Regions from separate parts of the Streptomyces sp. NPDC088553 genome, predicted to be linked through region 1. Evidence: predicted binding sites of a transcription regulator. Region 1 holds the regulator's gene; the other holds the start of a gene.
The links. Region 1 encodes HspR, which represses chaperone genes until heat shock. Its sites were predicted from a motif close to TTGAGNNNNNNNNNCTCAA; they were not measured.
Positions count from the first base shown of each region.

Region 2: a site for HspR is predicted at 2,052-2,070, ahead of lon (endopeptidase La). Genes of this name have one in related genera too.

Region 1 is NZ_JBIVMG010000006.1:453,178-456,581, forward strand. Features, by position in the region: gene dnaK (molecular chaperone DnaK) at 1-2, shown strand, start outside; gene grpE (nucleotide exchange factor GrpE) at 2-655, shown strand; gene dnaJ (molecular chaperone DnaJ) at 713-1,894, shown strand; gene ACIP8Z_RS22720 (heat shock protein transcriptional repressor HspR) at 1,899-2,345, shown strand; gene ACIP8Z_RS22725 (hypothetical protein) at 2,403-2,876, opposite strand; gene ACIP8Z_RS22730 (helix-turn-helix transcriptional regulator) at 2,920-3,404, opposite strand, start outside.
Region 2 is NZ_JBIVMG010000007.1:320,667-324,070, reverse strand. Features, by position in the region: gene lon (endopeptidase La) at 1-2,029, opposite strand, end outside; gene ACIP8Z_RS25315 (GNAT family N-acetyltransferase) at 2,160-2,807, shown strand; gene ACIP8Z_RS25310 (hypothetical protein) at 2,913-3,404, shown strand, end outside.

The DNA of each region.
Region 1 (3,404 bases):
GATGTCGGAGGAGACCCCGGGCTTCGAGGAGAAGCCCGAAGTCCCCGCCGACGGCACGCCCGAGGAGCCCGAGACCGCCGCTGCCGCCGCGTCCGCCGACAAGGCGGAGGGGGCGGCCCCGGCCGGGGACGCTACTGACGTAGCTCTGCTGGCGCAGCTGGACCAGGCCCGCAAGGCGCTCGAGGAGCGCACCGCGGACCTCCAGCGGCTCCAGGCCGAGTACCAGAACTACCGCCGCCGCGTGGAGCGGGACCGGGTCACGGTCAAGGAGATCGCCGTCGCGAGCCTCCTGAGCGACCTGCTCCCGGTGCTCGACGACGTCGGCCGGGCCCGGGACCACGGCGAGCTCGTGGGCGGGTTCAAGTCGGTGGCCGAATCGCTGGAGACCGTCGTCGCCAAGATGGGTCTGCAGCAGTTCGGCAAGGAGGGCGAGCCCTTCGACCCGACGATCCACGAGGCCCTGATGCACTCGTACGCGCCGGACGTCACCGAGACGACGTGCGTGGCGATCCTGCAGCCGGGGTACCGCATCGGCGAGCGGACCATCCGGCCCGCCCGCGTGGCCGTCGCCGAGCCCCAGCCGGGCGCGGCGCCGGCCAAGGACGACGCGAAGTCGTCCACGGACGAGGAGAGCGGTGCCCCCGAGGAGGGGTAGCGCGACCGGCCGCACAGCGGTGACACGACCCGGAGCAGTCCGGAAGGAGGGACGTCGATGAGCACGAAGGACTTCGTCGAGAAGGACTACTACAAGGTTCTCGGCGTCCCCAAGGACGCCACCGAGGCCGAGATCAAGAAGGCGTACCGGAAGCTCGCCCGCGAGAACCACCCGGACGCCAACAAGAACGACGCCAAGGCCGAGGAGCGCTTCAAGGAGATCTCCGAGGCGAACGACATCCTCGGCGACCCCAAGAAGCGCAAGGAGTACGACGAGGCCCGCGCCCTCTTCGGGAACGGCGGCTTCCGGTCACCCGGAGGCCCCGGCGGCGGCTCGTTCAACTTCGACCTGGGTGACCTCTTCGGAGGCACCCAGGGCGGCGGCGCGGGCGGCGGCTTCGGCGGCGGTGGCGGCATCGGGGACGTCTTCGGCGGTCTGTTCAACCGCGGCGCCGGTGCGGGCACCCGTACCCAGCCGCGGCGCGGTCAGGACATCGAGTCCGAGGTGACGCTCAGCTTCACCGAGGCCATCGAGGGCGCGACCGTACCGCTGCGGATGTCCAGCCAGCAGCCGTGCACGGCGTGTTCGGGCACCGGCGACAAGAACGGCACCCCCCGGGTGTGCCCGACCTGCGTCGGCACCGGACAGGTCTCGCGCGGCAGCGGCGGCGGCTTCTCGCTCACCGACCCCTGCGTGGACTGCAAGGGCCGCGGCCTCATCGCCGAGAACCCGTGCGAGGTCTGCAAGGGCAGCGGCCGGGCCAAGTCCTCCCGCACCATGCAGGTCCGCATCCCGGCGGGTGTCTCCGACAACCAGAAGATCCGGCTGCGCGGCAAGGGAGCGCCGGGGGAGCGCGGCGGGCAGAACGGCGATCTGTACGTCGTGGTGCACGTCGACGCCCACCCGGTCTTCGGCCGCAAGGACGACAACCTCACCGTCACCGTGCCGGTCTCCTTCACGGAGGCGGCGCTCGGCGGCGAGATCAAGGTGCCGACCCTCGGCGGCCCCGCGGTCACCCTCAAGCTGCCCGCGGGCACTCCGAACGGCCGGACCATGCGCGCCCGGGGCAAGGGCGCGGTCCGCAAGGACGGCACGCGCGGCGACCTGCTCGTGACGGTCGAGGTCGCGGTGCCGAAGGAGCTGGACGACAAGGCACGTGACGCCCTGGAGACCTATCGCGAGGCGACCGCCTCCGAGGACCCGCGGGCGGAGCTTTTCCAGGCCGCGAAGGGAGCGTGACCCGGTGGACGGGCGCCGACGCAATCCGTATGAACTGACCGACGAGTCGCCGGTGTACGTCATCTCGGTGGCGGCCCAGCTCTCCGGTCTGCACCCGCAGACACTCCGTCAGTACGACCGTCTCGGTCTGGTCTCCCCGGACCGTACGGCGGGCCGTGGCCGGCGCTACTCGGCCCGTGACATCGAGCTGCTCCGTCAGGTGCAGCAGCTGTCGCAGGACGAGGGCATCAACCTGGCCGGGATCAAGCGCATCATCGAGCTGGAGAACCAGGTCGCGGCGCTGCAGGGCCGGATCGCGGAGCTGTCGGCGGCCGTCGACGGCGCGGCGGCGGCGATGCGGCAGCGCGAGGCCCAGGTGCACGCCTCGTACCGGCGTGATCTGGTGCCGTACCAGGACGTGCAGCAGGCGAGCGCGCTGGTGGTCTGGCGCCCGAAGCGCACCGGAGAGTAGTTCCTGTACGGCGAGGCCCCCTCCACGACGTGTGGAGGGGGCCTCGCCGTACCCGGGTCACGGGATGAGCTCCGCCACGATGTCGCCGAGCGTCTCCCACCAGGGCGCGGCGCCCGTGCCGAACGCGGCGGCGAGGGCGGTGCCGACGGAGTGGTCGAGCGGGGTGAGGGCGGCCGCCGGGTCCCAGTCGGCGTCGACCCTGCCGTCCCCGGCGGACTCCAGGGTGCCGAGCGCCTTCCCGTTCCGGGTGAGCCGGCTGTCCCGGTGCGAGCAGGGGACGAGCCGGTAGCGGACGCCGTCGACGCGGACGTCCACCCGGTAGGAGCGGCGGAGCAGCCGGGCGCGGGCCGGCCTGATGACGGCGGGTTCCCCGCCCACCGTCAGCGCGAGCAGGGCGGCCTTGCGGGTGCCGATCGGCGTGTGGGTGTCGGGGCGGGTCCCGGGGGCCCGTACGAGCTCCGCGGTGGGCAGGTCGTGCCCGGAGACGCGGAGGGTCCCGGCGGGCCCGTCGAGGTCGATCTGTACGTACACGGTGGTGAGTTGTCCCGTTCGACGCTGGTCAGGTGTCCGGTGGTCAGTTGTCTCCCTCGAGGATGCCCGACTGCGCGATCAGGTAGCCGAGCTGGGCCCGGCTGCCGCTGCCGAGGGCGGCGGCGAGTTTGGCGATGTGGGCGCGGCAGGTGCGCACGTTCATGCCGAGGCGGCGGGCGATGGCCTCGTCGACGTGCCCCTCGACGAGGAGTTTGGCGATGGAGCGCTGGACACCGCCTATGCCGTCGACGGAGGGGCTGTACGGGATCTCGTCCTCCCACGGCACGCCGTGCAGCCAGAACTGGTCGAAGACGCCGACGAGGTACTGGACGAGGCCCTCGTGGCGGAGTTCGAGGGCGACCTGGCGGTCGCTGCGCGCGGGCACGAAGGCGACCTTGCGGTCGACGATGATCAGCCGGTCGACGATCTCCTCGAGGGTGCGCAGTTCGAGTCCGTACGGCGCGACGCGTTCGACGTAGGCCAGCGTGGCGGGATGGTGCCGGGCCGTGTGCTGGTAGAGCGTGCGCA
Region 2 (3,404 bases), on a different contig from region 1:
CGGGCAGTTCCAGTTCCGCGCCGTGCGAGCGGAGGAAGGAGAGCGCGATCTGCGCCGACTCCTTCATCACGTCGCCCAGCTGGCCGGTGAGGGTCAGCCCGGCGGCGCCGGTCTCCGGGTCGGCCAGGGACGCCTCGACGAAGAGGACGTCACCGCCCGCGCCGGTCACGGCGAGCCCGGTGGCGACACCCGGCACGGCGGTACGGCGCTCCGCCGGGTCCTGGGCCGACTCCGGCACGTGGTGCGGCCGTCCGATCAGCTCGCGCAGGTCGTCGGGGCCGACCGTGAACGGCATTTCGCGGTCGCCCAGTTCGTGCTGGGCCGCGACCTTGCGGAGCAGCCGGGAGATGGCCCGCTCCAGGGTGCGGACGCCCGCCTCGCGGGTGTACTCGCCGGCCAGCCTGCGCAGGCTCGCGTCCTCCAGGACGACCTCGCCGGGCTCCAGGCCCGCGCGCTCCAACTGCCGGGGCAGCAGGTGGTCACGGGCGATGACGACCTTCTCGTCCTCCGTGTAGCCGTCGAGCCTGACCAGCTCCATGCGGTCGAGCAGGGCCTCCGGGATCGCTTCGAGGACGTTGGCCGTGGCGAGGAAGACGACGTCGGAGAGGTCGAGTTCGACCTCCAGGTAGTGGTCACGGAAGGTGTGGTTCTGCGCCGGGTCGAGGACTTCGAGGAGGGCCGCCGCGGGGTCGCCGCGGAAGTCGGAGCCGACCTTGTCGATCTCGTCGAGCAGGACCACCGGGTTCATGGACCCGGCCTCCTTGATGGCCCGCACGATCCGGCCGGGCAGGGCGCCGACGTAGGTCCTGCGGTGACCGCGGATCTCCGCCTCGTCCCGGACGCCGCCGAGGGCGACCCGGACGAACTCGCGTCCCATCGCGTGCGCGACGGACTCGCCGAGCGAGGTCTTGCCGACGCCGGGCGGGCCGACGAGGGCGAGGACGGCTCCACCGCGGCGGCCGCCGACCACGCCGAGGCCGCGTTCGGCACGCCGCTTGCGCACCGCGAGGTACTCGGTGATCCGTTCCTTCACGTCGTCCAGGCCCGCGTGCTCGGCGTCGAGGACGGCGCGGGCGCCGCGGATGTCGTACCGGTCCTCGGTCCGCTCGTTCCAGGGGAGTTCGAGGATCGTGTCCAGCCAGGTGCGGATCCAGGAGCCCTCGGGGGACTGGTCGCTGGACCGCTCCAGCTTCTCGACCTCCTTGAGTGCGGCCTCGCGGACCTTCTCGGGCAGGTCGGCTGCCTCCACGCGGGCGCGGTAGTCGTCGGACTCGTCGCCCTCGGCCTCGCCGTTGAGGTCGCGGAGCTCCTTGCGGACGGCTTCGAGCTGGCGGCGGAGGAGGAACTCGCGCTGCTGCTTGTCGACGCCCTCCTGGACGTCCTTGGCGATGGTCTCGGCGACGTCCTGCTCGGCGAGGTGCTCGCGGAGCTGGGCGGTGGCGAGCTTGAGGCGGGCGACCGGGTCGGCGGTCTCCAGGAGCGCGACCTTCTGCTCGACGGTGAGGAAGGGCGAGTATCCGGAGTTGTCGGCGAGGGCGCCGACGCCGTCGATCTGCTGGACGCGGTCGACGACCTGCCAGGCACCGCGCTTCTTGAGCCAGCTGGTGGCGAGCGCCTTGTACTCCTTGATCAGGTCGGTGACCTGACCGGGCAGCGGTTCGGGCAGGGTCTCCTCGACGGTGCTGCCCTCGACCCACAGGGCCGCGCCGGGTCCGGTCGTCCCGGCTCCGATGCGCACCCGGCCGAGGCCGCGGATCAGGGCGCCGGGGTCGCCGTCGGACAGGCGTCCGACCTGCTCGACGGTGCCCAGGACACCGGTCCCGGCGTAGGTCCCGTCGACGCGCGGCACGAGCAGCACCCGCGGTTTGCCCGCTCCGGGCCGCGCGGCGGCCTGGGCGGCCTCCACCGCGGCGCGTACGTCGTTGTCGGACAGGTCGAGCGGCACCACCATTCCGGGCAGCACGACCTCGTCGTCAAGCGGCAGCACGGGCAGAGTGAGCGGCACGGACGGCTTGGAGTCAGAAGCCATGATCTCCCCTTCGGCAGTCAAGTTGAGCTATGCCGACTCAATGCATGTGAGCCCATGAATGTTCCCGGACGCCTGTTCGCTCTGAGCGATCACCCTCGCACGGGCCGCTCTCGGCCGATGTAATGACTGCATGGATATTGCAGCTCTTACATCGGCGTGGGTGGCGGGCTGGACCGTCTCCCGGGGGACCCCGGCCGCCGTCCACGAGCCCTGGGGCCACCGGATCGAGGTGGGGCTGCCCCGGCACGTCGTACGGCATGTGCTGCCCGCCCCGGACGCGGCCACGGTCGGTGCGCTCTGCACCCGGCTGACCACCCCGTACAGCTGGCTCAAGATCATGGCCGGGCCCGAGGACGCGCACGCGTGGATCACGGAGGGATGGACGGTCCCCGACGACCCCGGCTTCATGATGATCAAGCCCCTGGACCCCGGCGCCCGGCCGGCCCCGCCCGAGGGGTACGCACGGACCACCGAGGTCAGGGACGGTGTCATCCGGGTCCGCGTCCTGGCGCCCGACGGCACCCTCGCCGCCCGCGGCCAGATCGCCCCGACCGGTTCCACGGCCGTCGCCGACCAGATCGAGACCGACCCCGCACACCGGCGGCGCGGGCTCGGAGCCAACGTCATGCGCACCCTGGAGGCGGCCGCCGCCCAGGCCGGCGCCGAGACCGGGGTGCTCGCCGCGACCACGGACGGCCTCGCGCTGTACGACTCCCTCGACTGGCGCTACCGGGGTCCGCTCACCGGCATCGTCCGGGACGGCGGCGGGACCGGCTGACGGTCGGGTCGGGGGGGCGGGTTCGTGGGCGAGGGACAGCAGGCGGCGGGGGTGAACCTGACCGTCCGGCTGCGCGCGGTGCCCGCCGACCGGCATGCTCGGTCCATGGTGAGAGGCATACGGGGGACGTGGTGCGGGACCCTGCTTCTGGTGGGGGCCCTGATCGGCGGTACGAGCGGCTGCGGGCCGGAGACGCCGGCCGAACCGGGCGGGCCGCCGTCGGGGACCAGCGGACCGGCCGAGCCGGGTGCCACGGCGACGACCACGGCCCCCGGAACCACGACGCCCCCGGCAGCCACGACGGTGCCGGGCACCACCACGCCCCCTGCCGCCACCACGGCTCCCGGCACCCCCACCGCGACTGACCCCCACCCCGCCGAGGTCCTCGTCGAGGTCGTCGTCAACGGCGGCCTCGCCGGCGTCCGCAACAAGCTCGTCGTCCACTACGACGGCTCCTGGACCAGCCGCTCCGGCACCAAGCCGCCCCGCACCGGCCGGCAGACCCCTGCCGAGGCCGCCGAACTCCGGGCCGCCCTGGAGGACCCCGCGTACGCCCGGGTCCCGGAGCGGCCGACGGGCGACCCGGTCTTCGACGGC